Regions from separate parts of the Pelosinus sp. UFO1 genome, predicted to be linked through region 2. Evidence: riboswitches for the same ligand, from Rfam matches in the RefSeq annotation. Region 2 holds a riboswitch; each other region holds the start of a gene.

Region 1 (5,686 bases), 1.8 Mb from region 2:
GGAAGTCGATTATTATCAAAAATGATCGTCCCTCGGTGTAGAAATTCTTTATTTGCGATATAGCGAAGGTCGTAAATATTTACACAGCTGGAATGAAGGCTTTGTTCCTCTTCAAAATAAATAAAGGGGGTAAAGGTAGTGAAAAAATCACCAAGTATCGTTTTTTGGGCTTGCAAGGTAAAGGGAGAAACAGCTTTTTGTTTTGTTAAGTTGGCATTGGTTTCTAATACGGGATAAATAGCTCCTAGTTGTCCAACTGTATAAGATTGTTTTGTTTCTAAGACAAAATCCCAAAATAATATACGCTGTAAGGAAGGCATAATTGAGACTTGTACAATATCTTCATGGGAAAATATCTCATGTATTTGCCTTCTTGCCTTTTTGCGGAGGAGTATGCGAAGGCTAATATATGCCACAATCGTAAAAAAAGTAAGACAAGATAAGATAAACATAGTAATGGGTAAAGTATAGATACTCGTCATGAGCAATAGGAGTATAGGGTCAAATACATTTAAAAGTTGTAAGCTTTTGCGTTCCTTACGAAAAGGCCATAAAATTGCCACTCCATGGGTATTAAAATAATCAATGATACTGTGTGACAGACAACCAGCAAAGGCCCAGCCAAATAAGGAAAAAAGATTGGTTTCCGGCATAAAAGCATAAAGACTTAAGCTAATCATAGCTGCCCACATGCATAAACCAGGGATGGAATGAGAAAAAGAGCGGTGCTGTCTAAGGTAAGAAAAATTTCCTTTGACTTGAGCGATAATATCAAAATCAGGTGCTTGCGCGCCAATAACCGTCGCAAGATAAATAGGATCATGTAAGGATAGAGGATGTCCAGATAAACCAGCAACAGCCATGCCAATTAGTGCATGGGATAAGGAATCCATAATGATGCCTCCTACCTATTTAATTTACATAATATTATAACATAAATAGGGGGCTGTGTTTCATAGTAAGTTTTGCCTGTAAATAAAAAAATGGTGACCTCATTTAAGAGGCCACCATTTTTTATATTTACAGGCTTTGGGCTTTCGATCCTGTGATTTTTTTATCTAAAAATATTACATAATATAAATAGATAGCAAGCAGTACAGGAATACCAGTGTAAAGAACAATACGTTGTGATTCATCGAAATATAGACTGAAAATAACACCAATGTTTAATACCAAAGCAAGTACAGGTACAAGTGGGTAGAATGGTGTACGAAATTTGAGTTGTTCCAATTTACCACCTAGGCGAGCAAATTCTCTACGGAAGTTTATCTGGCACCAAGCAATAATAACCCAAATTAGACAACCTGTAAGCCCTGTACTAGACATAAGCCACAAATATACGGTATCGGCAGCATACTCACTGGTAAGTAAAGACATGCAAGCTAATACTAGAGTCAAATAAACACCATTGATAGGAACACCACGAGAGTTTAGCTTGCCTAGAAAATTAGGTGCTAATCCTTCCTTGGACATAGACCAGAGGAGACGAGAGCAGGCATATAAAGCGGAATTACCTGCAGATAAGGCGGAGGTCATAACAACAAAACTCATAATATCTTTTGCTAAAGGGAATCCTAACATACCGAATACATGGGCAAAAGGACTTTCTAAGACACTTGCTTCTTGCCAAGGAATAATACCTGCGAGTACAACCATGGCTAACACATAAAATATAATAATGCGGAAAGTAATCCCTTTAATAACGCGAGGAACATTTTTACTTGGGTCTTCGCATTCACCTGCAGCAATCCCTACAAGCTCAGCACCTTGGAAAGAGTACACTACAGCGATCATAGTTAAAAATACTGCTTCAAAGCCATTCGGAAAAAGACCAGAGCCAGTATTAAAATTGGAGAGCCCGACAATAGGGAGAGAATGACTAGAAAAACCAAACAACAGACCTGCACCAGCGACAATAAAAGCTAAAATTGCAGTTACTTTGATACCAGCAAACCAGAATTCTGCTTCACCATAGGCCTTTACCGAGATGATGTTTAATAAGGCTAACATCACAGCAAAGATTCCACACCACATCCAGATCGCCAATTGTGGAAACCAATTATTCATAATAATACCTGCAGCGGTAAAGTCAGCAGCAATACAAATTGCCCAGTTTATCCAGTATAACCAGCCAGTGGTGAAACCAGCTCCAGGGGATATGAAACGAGAGGCATAACTTTGAAACGAGCCAGAAACAGGCATGGCTGCCGTTAGTTCACCTAAGCATAAGAGAACCATATACATGATAAAACCGCCTGTTAGGTAGGCAAGAACAGCACCAAGAGGACCTGCTTGACTAAGGGTTTGACCTGATCCTAGAAAGAGTCCAGTACCAATGGTACCACCGATAGAAATCATCATAAGGTGGCGTGATTTCATGTCACGCTTGAGGCCTACTTTTTCTGGACATAATTCTTTCAGATTTACAGTAGGAATTGACATAATTTACCTCCTAATTTACAAAATAAAATGGTTGTGAGCTATCTCACAACCAAAAAATTTATACAAAGATAAATTACCGCTTGTGTGAGATAGCACTCCACCCAAAAGAAGCTTTTGGTGACAGTCTTGCATTTATTCAATACAAGCCCAACAAAAAAAGTAGGAATTTTTTTGTTTCGGCAACTATTCCTTTCAGTATAGTTCATTGCTTCCGGCTCACTATACTTACTCATAACACTTGCACCTCTATAATCACAACCTATTCAATTCTTTGCTTATTTTATTAAAACTATGATTACTTGTCAATCAATAATTAAAATATATTTTTTGAAATTTTAAAAAATATAGGATTATGCAAAGTGTCTGAAGAAATAGGATACGCAAGAATATTTTTGGAGGTTTCCAAGTGGAAAATGAACATAGACGATTAGATGCGAAATTTGCGCAGTCTTTAGTAGATACTGTAGCTGTTGAATTAAATAAGAATGTAAATATACTTGATGAACATGGAGTAATTATTGCGTCTTTTAGTAGAGAACGTATTGGACAAATTCATGAAGCCGGGGCAAAGATGCTGCAGAATGGGGTTGTGAAGGAGTTTTATGTTAGTGAAGAAGATGAAATAGATATGCCTGGTACCCGCAATGGCTTTAATGTTCCTATAATGTTTGAGGAGCAATGTATTGGCTTAATTGGCGTAACTGGTGATCAAAAAACTGCGGAGCCTTATGCGAGGTTAGCTGCACGTTTCGTAGAAGCCAATCTTCAATCAAATGCCAGGCAGGAAAGGTTAGTAGGGGCATTAACAGAAAAAGAAGAACTTCAGTCTATATTTTTAAATAAAATAATTACAATACAAGAAGATGAACGTAAAAGAATATCACGGGAGCTCCACGATGAAACAAGCCAGTCCTTAACTTCCATCATTGTTGGTCTACGTGTCCTCGCAGAGCAAGTGCAAAGTAGCGAGGAGCAAGAAAAGATACTAGAAATGCGTGACCTTGCGGTTACGACCTTAGAAGCGGTGCATCATATGGCAGTTGAATTACGCCCTGTATTATTAGATGACTTAGGGTTAGTAGCTGCTGCTAAAAAATATATAGAAAACTATACTAAGCAATATGGAATTTCTATGTATGTTGATTTTAATAACTTATCAAGAGAACGATTTTCTCCTGAAGTAGAAATCACATTATATCGTATTTTACAGGAAGCATTAACGAATATAGTCAAACATGGAAAAGCAAAACAGGTTTGGGTATCCTTAAATAAAAAACAGGATAAACTTATTTTGTTGGTTGATGATGACGGTGTAGGTTTTGATACAGAAATCGTTAGAAATTCCCATAGCCATACTTGTTTGGGTATTTATGGAATGAGAGAACGTGTTGCTTTGGTGGAAGGAAAATTTGTTATTAAATCAGCACTAGGTCAAGGCACTAAAATTTTTGTGGAAATTCCATTAAAGGGTAAAAATTGTGAAAAAAGTATTGTTTAATACGCCAAAACTTGTATATTGAAGCAATTTGAAGTACAATAGAAAGTAATGGGTTTTGAGCGGGTATTTTCATTTATGAACATTTGGATGAAACCAATCGAAAGCGGGAACGGTTGGTTTACGGAACGTCTATTGGTGAAAAAAACTTAAATGTACAAACTCAAATATTGGAGGTATTTTTCTTGGAAAAACAAAATAAATTAGCCATTATTCCACTTGGTGGGTTAGGCGAAATCGGCAAGAATATGACAGTAATTCGCTACGAAGATGATATTATCATTCTTGATTCTGGTTTAGCATTTCCAGAAGATGATATGTTAGGGATTGACTTAGTTATACCTGATATCTCCTATCTTCTTGAAAATCAGGATAAGATAAGGGCGGTTGTTATCACTCATGGCCACGAAGACCACATTGGTTCTTTATCCTATCTATTAAAGCAAATTGATGTACCCGTCTATGGTACGCGTCTTGCATTAGGGTTAGCCGAGTGCCGATTAAAAGAAAATGGCGTGGCAAACTACAAGTTGGTTCCAGTGAACCCAGGCGATCAAATATCATTTGGTACCATTCAAGTAGGGTTCATTCGCGTATGTCACTCCATTCCTGATGCCGTAGGAATGTATTTTAAGACTCCGGTTGGGACAATTGTCCATACGGGTGATTTTAAAATTGATTATACACCAGTTGACGGTAAAGCAATGGATATTCATAAATTCGCCGAATTAGGTGACGAAGGTGTACTCGTCTTGATGTCTGACAGCACGAATGCGGAACGACCGGGTTTTACGAAATCAGAACGACAGGTCGGCATTGCTTTGGATGAAGCATTTCACAATGCGAAGGGGCGAATTCTTTTAGCTACCTTTGCATCCAACGTATTACGTGTACAGCAGGCGATTACGTCTGCTTGTAAATATGGCCGTAAGGTGGCAATTATCGGACGCAGTATGATTAACGTTGTAAATATTGCTACAGAACTTGGGTACTTAACGGTTCCCGAAGGTGTCATAATTGACATTGATGAGATTAAAAACTATCCAGGAAACCAAATATTGATTTTATCGACTGGTAGCCAAGGGGAACCTATGTCTGCCTTAACGAGAATGGCAATGAACGATCATCGAAAAATTGAGATTAGTCCTAGTGATACTGTTATTATTTCTGCGACACCGATTCCAGGTAATGAGAAATCCGTGTCAAAGACGATTGACGCCTTATTACGATTAGGAGCAGAAGTGATACATGAACGTTCTGCTGGTATTCACGTTTCAGGGCATGCCAGCCAGGAAGAATTAAAATTAATGTTAACCTTAGTTCGTCCTCAATACTTTATTCCCGTGCATGGCGAGTATCGGATGTTAATAAGCCATGGAAAGATAGCTCAAGAATTGGGCGTTGCCAAGGAAAATATTTTTATAGGTAGTAACGGACAGGTCTTTGAGTTTTCCAAAGAAGCTGGTGTTGTTAGTGGGAAGTTATCAGGGAAAGTCACGTCAGGTAAGGTTTTTGTTGATGGTTTAGGAGTAGGTGACGTAGGAAATATTGTTATGCGTGATCGTAGCAAATTATCTCAAGATGGAGTTCTCATTGTAGTTATCACTATAGATAAGGCCAGTGGCTCAGTTGTAGCGGGTCCCGATTTAGTTTCCCGTGGTTTTGTCTATGTTAGAGAATCAGGACACTTAATGGTTGAAGCTAAACAAAAAGTAAAGCAGGTCCTTGCTAATTGTGAGGCCAATAAAG
Region 2 (5,686 bases):
AAAAGGTGTCATGCATCCTGTCTTTGAAGAAATCGCTAACAATAGAGTTTTACTAGATATCGCCGAACAAAAGTATATGTTATCTGATTCTTCTAAACTTGATTGTGTTTCATTAGCTAGTATGGCAGAATTAGAAGAATTCAATGGCTTTATTGTTGATAATAAATTTCCTGATGTATATAGAGAGTTTGCCGAATTGAATAATATTGAAATTATTTAAGGTTTCGAAGAGTCCTAATATGGGCTCTTCTTTTTTTGCGATTGACAAAGAATGGAAGAGATGTAATAATAAAAACGACAAGAAAATGCATGATGTACATATAAAGTTTATATATTAATGCTATGAAATATATAATTGTTATGTAAAACGTGCAAAAACATAATGAAAGGTTGGTGTGTTCTTTTGAAATGAGCCTAATGTAAAAGTCGAGAGAAAAGAGAGGAGACTTTGTATTGTGTTCAGTGAAAATAAGATAGTAACAAAACAAGAAAAGGTGAAATCATTAAAAGATATAAAGTGTTTTGCACTTGATATGGATGGGACTGTATATTTAGGGAATAAAATACTGCCAGGTGTACTAGAATTTCTGAGTTATTTGCGTACTACGGGTAGAGATTTTTTATTTCTGACGAATAACTCCTCTAAAGATGCAACTTTCTATGCCAATAAACTTAAGATGTTAGGTATTAATTGCAGTGAAAGTAATATTTTAACATCTGGTGAGGCCACAGCCCTTTATCTAAAAAATACTAAAAATTGCAAAAATATATATTTACTTGGAACACCTGCTTTAGAAGAAGAGTTTAGAAGGCATGGATTTATAGTAACAGCAGATAATCCTGAATATGTAGTATTAGGATTTGATACTACATTAACATATGAAAAATTAGTCATCGCGTGTGATCTTATACGGCATAATATACCTTATATTGCGACTCATCCAGATTTTAATTGTCCTACAGAAACTGGCTATATACCAGATTGTGGTGCTATGGCTGCATTGATAAAAGCATCAACAGGTTGTTCCCCTCAGGTTGTGGGCAAACCCAATAAGGAAATTGTGGAAGCCTTATTAAATAAAAAAAGTTATCCTCTTGAAGAAATGGCAATGGTTGGTGATCGATTATATACTGATATAGCTACAGGATGTAATGCAGGTATGGTCTCTGTGTTAGTACTCAGTGGAGAATCCAAAATATCAGATGTTGAGCAGTCGGTCTTTAAACCTGACTATATATTTGATAACTTAGGAGGTTTAGGTCAAGCACTTTCTGCTAGTGACAAAGAAGAGGATTTGATTCATATGGGCTCCTCTAGAGAATTAATCGTCGGATAAGAAAAGCAAGTCTATCGCAAAAAAGAAGAGAGACTCTTAGAAGGGATTATAAAGGTATAAGGTAAAGGGTGTTTGCAATCAATAGGGTTGTAAACACTTTTTGTTTTTAAAGAAGATTTAAAATTACTGCAGGATTGTTTTTAGTTATGAAGAAGAAACTAAAGAGAAGATCAAATTTACGATACCTTCTTCGTTTTTAGTTTATAGGTAATGAATCGATAAAGGAGTGCTTTATATGGAATATCGTATTGAGAAAGATTCAATGGGAGAAATAAAAGTGCCAGCGGATAAATTATGGGGAGCCCAAACACAACGTAGTTTTGAAAATTTTCGTATTGGAATAGAAAAGATGCCCTATGAGTTAGTTGGTGTATTTGCCATATTAAAGAAAGCAGCTGCCTTAGTAAATGAGAAACTAGGTGTACTTGATACAAAACGCTCTCAGGCCATCGTTAAGGCTTGTGATGAGGTGTTAGCCGGAAAACTAGATGGCAACTTTCCTCTTGCCGTGTGGCAAACGGGAAGTGGCACTCAGTTTAATATGAATATAAATGAAGTATTGGCACATAGAGCGACTCAGTTGCTAGCCGAAGGAGCAGAGCCTTTAGTCGTTCATCCCAATGATCATGTGAATAAATCCCAAAGCTCTAATGATATTTTCCCTACGGCGATTCATGTTGCCGGCGTAACATTAGTGATTGATAAACTATTACCTGCAATTGCCTCTTTAAAAGAAACGTTAGATCAGAAATCAAAAGAATTCAGTGAAATCATAAAAATTGGCAGAACTCATTTAATGGATGCGACACCTCTTACTATGGGACAGGAAATAAGCGGTTGGGTGCGGATGTTAGAACGGAACGAAGAAATGCTGACCATAGGTATTAACTTTATGCGGGACTTGGCCATGGGAGGAACGGCTGTTGGGACTGGTATTAATTCCCCTATGAACTTTGGCGAACTCGTTGCTGCAGAAATTACCAAGTTAACGGGCAAGGAATTTCGTACAGCTCCTAATAAATTTCATGCGTTAACAAGTAAAGATGAGGTAGTCGTCGTTCATGGTATGATGAAGGCATTAGCTGCTGATTTAATGAAGATTGCCAATGATGTTCGTTGGCTTGCAAGTGGTCCACGGTGCGGTATTGGAGAGATTAAAATACCCGAGAATGAGCCAGGCAGCTCCATTATGCCTGCAAAAGTCAATCCAACTCAATCCGAAGCATTGACAATGATTGTTGCCCAGGTATTTGGTAATGACACCACAATTTCTTTTGCTGCTAGCCAAGGAAACTTTCAATTAAATGTATTTATGCCTGTCATTGTTTATAATTTCTTGCAGTCCATTCGGCTACTTTCGGATGGGATGAACTCTTTTAATGTTAATTGTGCGGTAGGTATACAGGCAAATACTGAGATTATTGATTTTTATTTGCACCAATCACTAATACTTATTACAGGCTTAGTACCCCTAATTGGTTATGATAAGGCAGCCCAAATTGCTAAAAGTGCGGTAAAGGAAGGCATTACATTAAAAGAATCTGCCTTAGCCACAGGGTGGGTTAGTGAAGCACAGTATGAAGAATATATGAATCCTACAATCTTGGTAAAACCAAGATAGTGTCTGTAGGGCTTAAGATGATAGACTATCTATAAAGAAGACTTGATTCAGGTGGAGTTTTAACTCCATCTGAATCTTAGTCGCACTTATCCAGGGACTTAGCCGCTCTTAACTCCCACTTATAGAAGATGGGAGTCTTAGAGCGGTTTAGTCATCGGATAATAACTTTTACAAAAAAACATAGGATTAGAGTTGACATGACAAACTAGATTAGTCTATACTTAGAAAAATGACAGATGAATAGCTAGAAGATAGAGGCGCGGTATATTAAGAATATGTATCTAGAGTAGCCAGCGATGAAAGATACAAAAAGGAATAACCGCCGAAGTGGAAGGGTTTGGCAAAGACCTTTTCGTTGGTTTTGTATTGAATAAATACAAGACTGTCATCCAATTTTGGGTGGAGTGCTATCTGCATAACTGATTATGAGATATGTTAGATTCTTATAGCGGTTTGCGGGATGGTTTCCGCAAACTGCTTTTTGTTTTACACTATAACTTACCAAATAATAAACAATTTCAGGAGGTCTATACAAAAATGGCAGAAAAAACATTACCCTTTACAAAGATTGAACTAGAAGAAATTATAAAAAAATATCCAACACCATTTCATATTTATGATGAGCAGGCCATTCGAAATAATGTTCGAAAATTATTGGCGGCTTTTTCCTGGGCGCCAGGATTTAAAGAATATTTTGCTGTAAAAGCAACACCAAATCCTCATATTTTAAAGGTGCTAAGAGAAGAAGGCGTTGGAGCTGACTGCAGTTCTCTGCCAGAACTTATTCTTTCTGAACAAGCTGGAATAACAGGAGAAGAAATTGTCTTTTCCTCCAACGATACACCAGTAGAAGATTACCAAGCGGCCAAAAAGCTGGGAGCTATTATTAATTTGGATGATATTAGCCACATTGAATATTTGGAGAAGCACGTTGGTTTACCTGACATCCTTTCCTTCCGCTACAATCCGGGTCCCTTATTGGAAGGTGGAAATGATATTATTGGGTATCCAGAGGAAGCAAAATATGGTTTAACGAGAGAACAAATTTTAGAAGCTTACAAAATTGTGCAAAGTAAAGGGGTAAAACGTTTTGCTCTGCATACCATGGTAATTTCTAATGAACTAAATTCAGATAGCTTTGTTGCAACGGCAAATATGATGTTTGATTTAGTAATTGAAGTGTATGAAAAATTAGGGATTCGGATTGAAATGATCGATTTGGGCGGTGGAATTGGTATTCCTTACCGTCCAGAACAAGAAGCTGTTGACCTAGATGTTGTCAGCCAAGGGGTGCGTAAGGCTTATGAAGAAAAAATTGTGGCGAAGGGACTACATCCTTTGAAAATTACCATGGAGTGTGGCAGAATGATAACAGGACCTTATGGTTATCTTGTATCTACTGTACTGCACAAAAAAGAGATTTATAAAAACTATGTAGGTCTTGATTCTTGCATGGCAAATTTAATGCGCCCAGCATTATATGGTTCCTATCATCATATTACGGTCGTGGGAAAAGAAAATGCTCCACTAGATCATGTATATGATGTAACAGGTTCACTTTGCGAAAATAATGATAAATTCGCTATTGACCGTAATTTACCTCGTATTGATATTGGTGACATTATTGTTATGCATGATGCGGGTGCTCATGGGCATGCAATGGGCTTTAATTACAATGGAAAATTGCGTTCCGCAGAATTATTATTAAAGGGTGACGGCCAGGTGCAGATGATTCGTCGGGCAGAAACCATTGGGGATTATTTTGCTACCTTGGATTTTGAAAAAACGGAAATAAAATTAGCAGCAGCTACTAAAAAATAATGAATAAATAATGGAACAGGCAGGTTGTAGTAGACCTGTCTGTTTTTTACGGAATCAGAAAGTATAACACTTCCTTGATTCCAAGTAAGAACGACTAAGGCTTCTGCCTGCGTCTGAGGACTTGGCCTAAGCCAAGTCTTTTCTTATTTAAAAGCAGGAAATAAGAAAAATAAAATGAAATAAGTAAAGAATATATGAACAGAATATTTGGTGAAATTTCAATACATAGAATGAAACTGAAATGTTATGGGAGGAACTTTATGGCTAAAGAATATGGGGCAGCGGAAAGGTTATTGGTAATTAACCCGGGGGCAACATCAACAAAATTTGCTGTATACGATGGAGAAAAAATAGTTTTTAAAAAGACCGTCGAGCATTCTGTAGCGGATACTAGTGGCTTCATAAAAGTAGTAGATCAGTATGAATATCGGTTGCGATTAATTTTAAAACAAGTAGCAGCAGAAGGGGTTGACATTGCCACGTTAAAAGCAGTGGTGGCGCGTGGTGGGATTTTGAAACCTCTTAAGGGCGGAACGTATTGTATTAGTCAAGATATGGTGGATGATCTCAAAGCAGCCAAATTTGGTGAACATGCTTCTAACTTGGGCGCTGTCATGGCTTATGGGCTAGCAGAAACATTGAAGATCCCTTCTTATATTGTTGATCCTGTTTCTGTAGATGAAATGGAACCAGTAGCGCGAATATCCGGTTTGCCTGATTTACCAAGGATCAGCCTATCCCATGCATTAAACACGAAAGCTGTTGCGCGTAAGGTGGCAAACCAACTAGGTAAAAACTATGAGGATATGAATCTAATTGTTGCTCATTTAGGAACAGGTGTTTCTGTAACACCGCATAAAAAGGGTAGAATGATTGATGTAAATAATGCAAAAGAAGAAGGGCCTTT
Region 3 (5,686 bases), 1.2 Mb from region 2:
TAGCACAGTCAAGGGTTGTTTGCACATCACAACCAAATTCGCGAAGTTGAGCAGCGGCCTTATCAGCAAGTTCTTCTGCTACCGTAAACATAATTTGACCAGGATGAACGTTAATCAAATCAACACTGATCCCATTGTTTGCCATAGATTTAAATATATTAAAACTTGCAATGTTATTCAAAGAATCATGTAAATTAACCTTAATTTGAGCGATATTAGCAAGATAAGTGACACCCGTAGCAACACGGTCATTGACATTTGACTCAGTGGTATCTTCTGGCACTATATTAGTTATCAGTGTACCAGGTTCATCTGAAAAGGTTGATTTTACAAGTAAGGGAATATTTTTTTGCATTGCAATTTCTACAGCCCTCGGATGAATGACTTTAGCTCCTTGATGTGCTAGCTGGCAAACCTCTCCATAGGAAATGCAGTCGAGTATTTTTGCAGTGCTGACAATTCGAGGATCTGCTGTCATGATACCATCTACATCAGTATAAATTTCTATCATTTCTGCATCGAGAGCTGATCCTAAAGCAGCTGCTGTAGTGTCACTCCCCCCTCTGCCCAAAGTAGTAAATTCATAATCAATTGTTGCACCTTGGAAGCCACATACAACAGGAATTTTACCCATTCGTAATAAACTTAGTATTCGGGATGGATCTACTTTTAAAATTCTAGCATTGGTAAAATTATTATCGGTTATAATGCCGGCTTGCCCACCTGTAAGCATAATCGCATCAAGTCCTGCAGCTTGTAATGTTCCAGTCATAATAACAGCAGAAATCATCTCGCCACAATATAAAATTTGATCGAGTTCACGGCTTGCAATATCTTTATATGCAGTGCGTGCCAGGTCAATCAGTGTATCAGTAGCGTAACTCTCTCCTTTTCTTCCCATAGCCGAAACGACTACTACAGGATTAAAACCTTTATCGTGGGCAGTTTTAATTTTTGCAACTACTAACTCTCTACACTCAGGAGTTGCAACAGAGGTACCGCCAAATTTTTGAACTATTATCCCCATTATTTCACCTCAAAGTAAGTTATGTTCAATCATATACTCGGCGATCTGTAACGCATTTAAAGCAGCACCTTTACGTATTTGATCACCAACAACCCAAAGATTTAGACCATGTGGAACGGAATTATCTTTTCTAATTCGACCTACAAAAACTTCATTTTGATTGGAAGTAAATAAAGGCATTGGGTATACCATGTCTGCCGGATTATCTTGCAAAATAACTCCTGGGAAATTTGCTAAGAGTTCTTTAGCCTGATCGACTGAGATTGTTTCTTCAAACTCAACGTTAATTGACTCTGAATGGCTACGATAAATAGGCACCCTTACAGTAGTTGCTGTAATACCTATCTTATAATCATTAAATATTTTATGCGTTTCATGAACCATCTTCATTTCTTCTTTTGTATAATTATCTTCTACAAATACATCAATATGTGGAATGATATTAAAAGCAATTTGATAATGCTTAGGTAAGCTAGCACTAGGAAGAATATTAGCTTCTACAGGGCGATTTTCAACAACAGCTTGCACTTGATTTGACAACTCATCAATTGCTTCTTTACCTGCTCCAGATACTGCTTGATAAGTGGAAACGACAATTCTTTTAATTTTTGCTTGATCATAAAGGGGTTTTAGGGCCATGGCCATAATAATGGTAGAACAATTAGGATTTGCAATAATCCCTTTATGCTGTTGTATAGCTTCTGGATTAACTTCTGGCACAACCAATGGCACAGTAGGATCCATCCGAAAAGCACTAGAATTATCAATCACTACTGCTCCACATTTTACTGCGGCAGGGGCAAATTTTGTACTAGCAGAACCACCGGCAAATAAGGCAATATCAATATTTTTAAAAGAGTCATCAGTAGCTTCTTCTACGATATAATCTTTTCCCATGAAAGGAATGATTTTTCCAGCGGAACGTTTTGATGCAAGTAATTTTAGATTATCAAAAGGAAAATTACGTTCTTCAATTAAATCTAGGAACTCTTGCCCTACTGCTCCAGTAGCTCCAAGTATTGCTACATTATATTTCTTCATACATATCGCTCCCCATTATTTTTTCTCGTAATATTATATATTCTTATTATATTCATTTTATTTACTATAGTTATTGCTTATGATGCCTGATTTAATGCAAAAGATGCTATGCTGTAAGTTTATGATTATACTATTTATTAAGCTTGCCAATAAACTTATTTTAAAATCTCTTCAAGTCCCAAAACCAAACCATTTGCTGTTAGTACATATTTACAAGCCAATACAACTCCTGGCATAAATGACTCACGGGATATGGAGTCATGACGAATCGTTAGTGTTTGACCAAGTCCACCAAAAATAACTTCTTGATGCGCTACATATCCAGGTAAACGCACACTATGCATTCTAATACCAGAAAAGTCTCCTCCTCTTGCACCAGGTAGCTTCTCGACTTCGTCTGGGTGTCCTTGTTGTAAATAACCACGTTTTTTCGCAATTAATTCTGCTGTTTGCAAAGCAGTTCCAGAGGGTGCATCGAGCTTTTGATCGTGATGCAATTCAATGATTTCCACATGTGGAAAAAATTTAGCGGCATCTTGTGCCAATTTCATCATTAGAATAGCACCAATGGCAAAATTAGGGGCAATTAATGCATTCACTTTGGTTTTTTCACATAATTGACTAATTTCTTCCAGGTTTTCTTCGGATAATCCAGTAGTTCCGACAACAGGGCAAACACCATTAGCAATTGCCATACGAATATTATTTAATACTACTTCTGGTCTTGTAAAGTCAACCATTACTTGTGGCTGTGTTTCATTAATTACAGTTTGCAGATTATTACCAACAATAATACCTGTTTTTTCTACGCCGATTAAATCACCAATATCAATAAAATCCGATTTTGTATCTACAGCTCCTACGATACTTAATTGCGTATCGTTATGTATGGCTTTTAGTACCTCACGCCCCATTTTACCGTAAGCTCCACACACTATTACTCTAATCATATTGCGCACCTCCTAATAGTAGCAATGTATTCATTGATTGTTATGAATGTTAATGTTGAGGTAAAAATAATAGCCGATGAGTATAATCTCATCGGCTGTCAATCGTACATTCAACAGTTATAAGGATAATGGGAAAACAAGCGTTTCCCCACGCCTTAGATAAGATAGCACTCCACTAAAAGGTTACTTTTAGTGACAGTCTTACACCTATTTGATGAAAGACCAGCACTGAAGACTTGGCATCTTCCGCACTTCGGCAAGCAACCCTTTTCTTTCAGATCATAGAGACCAATCTCCTTGAAAGTACTTTTGTTGTCTGCACCTCTATTCCATCCTGCGTAGGATGAAGTGTATTTAATTACATACATTGTATAATAGTGATTATAGTAGTGTCAATGCTTTTAAATAAAAAAGTAAAGTTTTAACAATCATTATATTGTAAGTCATATTTATTTACTGTGATTTTCTACATCTTTAGCGCCATTTTGTCGCAGTATTTGGGCTGCTGAGGTTACCTTAGTTGTATCTGTGCGAATAATAGCAAGAATGCTACCCTGAGCAACCTCTTGTTCATATCGTTGACTCGCTTCAGCAGGAATTCCCCAGTCAATTAGCCCACCAGCGATGCCGCCTGCAATTGCTCCGCCTACTGCAGCCGTAATAGGGCCAACAGCAAGAATAGGCCCGATACCGGGAAGCAGTAAAGCTCCAGCACCCATGAGTAAGCCACCAATTCCACCTAACGTACCACCAGTCAATGTTCCATCAACAATGTCATCATCATAAGTTTCATCTTGTGTTGTATTAGCATTTTGTTGTTTTTTTGATACAATGTTAATTTCTTCTGATGTAAAGCCTTGTTGGCGTAAAGTATTCACTGCATTTTCAGCTCTACCCCTTGATTCAAATACTCCGATAATGGTTTGGTTTTGCTTTTTGTTCTGTTGATGGTTTTGTTTTTGGTTTGAATTTTGTGTATTTGTCATATTGGTTGTATTCATGTTTCCTACTGGCGCCTGTTGCATTGTATTAGCAGTAGTGTTTGTTGCAGCATAACTATTTACCACTGTGTCTGAACTTGCTTGGTTTGGTAATTGATTGCAATTCTGTTTTTCCATGTGTAAACCTCCTAACATTAAATGCATTCCATGCAATTTAATGTTAGTTTATCCAGAGTACTTATTAATATGTATTTTCTTGACGCTCCCGATTTAAATTGCTATATCGATCATAAGCATTATTTATATCTACAATAATTACTTCATCTCCAATACGCTTTATTGCCTGCCATGGAATTGTCGCAGTTTTACTATCGCTGAAAAAGTTAAATAGTCCATTTCGTTTTGGTAGCAAGATAGTATGTATTCTGCCTGATTTATAATCAAAATTTAATTCACATTCATCAATTATCCCTAGACGGGCTCCATCACCTAAATTGATAACTTCTTTACCTGATAACTCACTCAAGCGCATTTTCTTCACCCCTTACTATTCTTATAAAATAATTTCACAAAGAACGGTTGAACAATGGATAAAGCAATCGATAGAAAAGCTATTGGATCTATGTAGAAACCAAAAATCAATACTTTCTCTGGTACATCTAACTTTAGAAAAGATATAAGCATAACTAATGATAAATAGATACCACCAGAAACTGCGATTAATTCCTGCAGAGCCAATGATATTGGCGAAATTTTAATTTCATTACTAGCATTTATTTGGCGGTAATACTTCATGCGTTCTAATACTGAAACTAGTAAGCCCCCAGTAAACAAAACAAGGAAAATTAACCAGGAATACATGATAGACCCTCCATATACCTTCTATCTTAAGAATATGATGAAAAAAACAATATTATGTTAAAAATAGCTTAGTGAAAGTTATGTATACTTCCACTAAGCTACTATAAAATCACTAATTACCTGTACTGCCTAGGCCGCCTTTTCTGATTGAGAATATATCATGGTCATCTATGTCGGTTAATAAATATTTATAGAAAATTCCTTGTGCAATTCGAGCACCTTTATTAATCACTATTTCTTGTAAATTGTGATTATAAATAGCAATAAAAATGTGTCCTTCATTTTCACTATTGTTGTAGTAGTCAGCATCAATAATCCCTTGGCTATTTATTAAACTTAATTTGTTTTTTATTGATAGACCAGAACGAATGTGTATGCCAAGGTATTCATCGGGCTGCATATAAGCTTTAATACCTGTAGGTACTAGACTAAGGGAGTTTGGATGTACTATTATATCTTCGGCGGCGGCTATATCATAGCCTGCGCTATATTGTGTTTTTCGAGTAGGAATAATAATATCTTTATCTTTATAAGTAGAAATCAATTCAAAACCTCTTAACCTCATCATATATCTCCTCACTTATCGGTCCTAATGCTGTAAAACATAGAGTATTTGGATTAAACATTTGTTGTGTTATAGAGTGCACTTTCTCTAAAGAAACTTTATCAATGTTAGTAACTACCTCATCCAGAGTAATATACTTTCCTAATGTAAGTTCCATCTTCCCAAGCCGCGACATACGGCTACTTGAGCTTTCAAGTGCTAATAATAAATTACCTTTTAATTGTTCTTTCGTTTTGGTAAGCTCTCTAGCTGTAATGCCTTTATTCTTTAATTCAAAAATAGTTTGTCTCACTAATTCTAC

Evidence for each region. Region 2 has a riboswitch for lysine ahead of UFO1_RS05010 (diaminopimelate decarboxylase). Riboswitches for the same ligand answer to the same signal wherever they lie in the genome.
Region 1: it holds a riboswitch for lysine, as region 2 does, so the genes downstream of both, UFO1_RS13850 (amino acid permease) here and UFO1_RS05010 (diaminopimelate decarboxylase) in region 2, are expected to answer to the same signal.
Region 3: it holds a riboswitch for lysine, as region 2 does, so the genes downstream of both, dapB (4-hydroxy-tetrahydrodipicolinate reductase) here and UFO1_RS05010 (diaminopimelate decarboxylase) in region 2, are expected to answer to the same signal.

The regions. Positions count from the first base shown of each region.
Region 1 covers NZ_CP008852.1:2,908,544-2,914,229, reverse strand. Annotated here, with positions in the region: gene UFO1_RS13855 (metal-dependent hydrolase) at 1-893, opposite strand, end outside; gene UFO1_RS13850 (amino acid permease) at 1,021-2,442, opposite strand; lysine riboswitch at 2,525-2,699, opposite strand; gene UFO1_RS13845 (sugar diacid recognition domain-containing protein) at 2,849-3,940, shown strand; gene UFO1_RS13840 (ribonuclease J) at 4,123-5,686, shown strand, end outside.
Region 2 covers NZ_CP008852.1:1,125,601-1,131,286, forward strand. Annotated here, with positions in the region: gene UFO1_RS04995 (DeoR/GlpR family DNA-binding transcription regulator) at 1-220, shown strand, start outside; gene UFO1_RS05000 (HAD-IIA family hydrolase) at 456-1,337, shown strand; gene fumC (class II fumarate hydratase) at 1,573-2,958, shown strand; lysine riboswitch at 3,203-3,376, shown strand; gene UFO1_RS05010 (diaminopimelate decarboxylase) at 3,496-4,779, shown strand; gene buk (butyrate kinase) at 5,040-5,686, shown strand, end outside.
Region 3 covers NZ_CP008852.1:2,349,303-2,354,988, forward strand. Annotated here, with positions in the region: gene dapG (aspartate kinase) at 1-1,027, opposite strand, end outside; gene UFO1_RS10975 (aspartate-semialdehyde dehydrogenase) at 1,037-2,068, opposite strand; gene dapB (4-hydroxy-tetrahydrodipicolinate reductase) at 2,224-3,018, opposite strand; lysine riboswitch at 3,176-3,353, opposite strand; gene UFO1_RS10985 (general stress protein) at 3,468-4,136, opposite strand; gene UFO1_RS10990 (YlmC/YmxH family sporulation protein) at 4,201-4,491, opposite strand; gene UFO1_RS10995 (hypothetical protein) at 4,497-4,820, opposite strand; gene UFO1_RS11000 (deoxyuridine 5'-triphosphate nucleotidohydrolase) at 4,933-5,385, opposite strand; gene UFO1_RS11005 (pitrilysin family protein) at 5,366-5,686, opposite strand, start outside.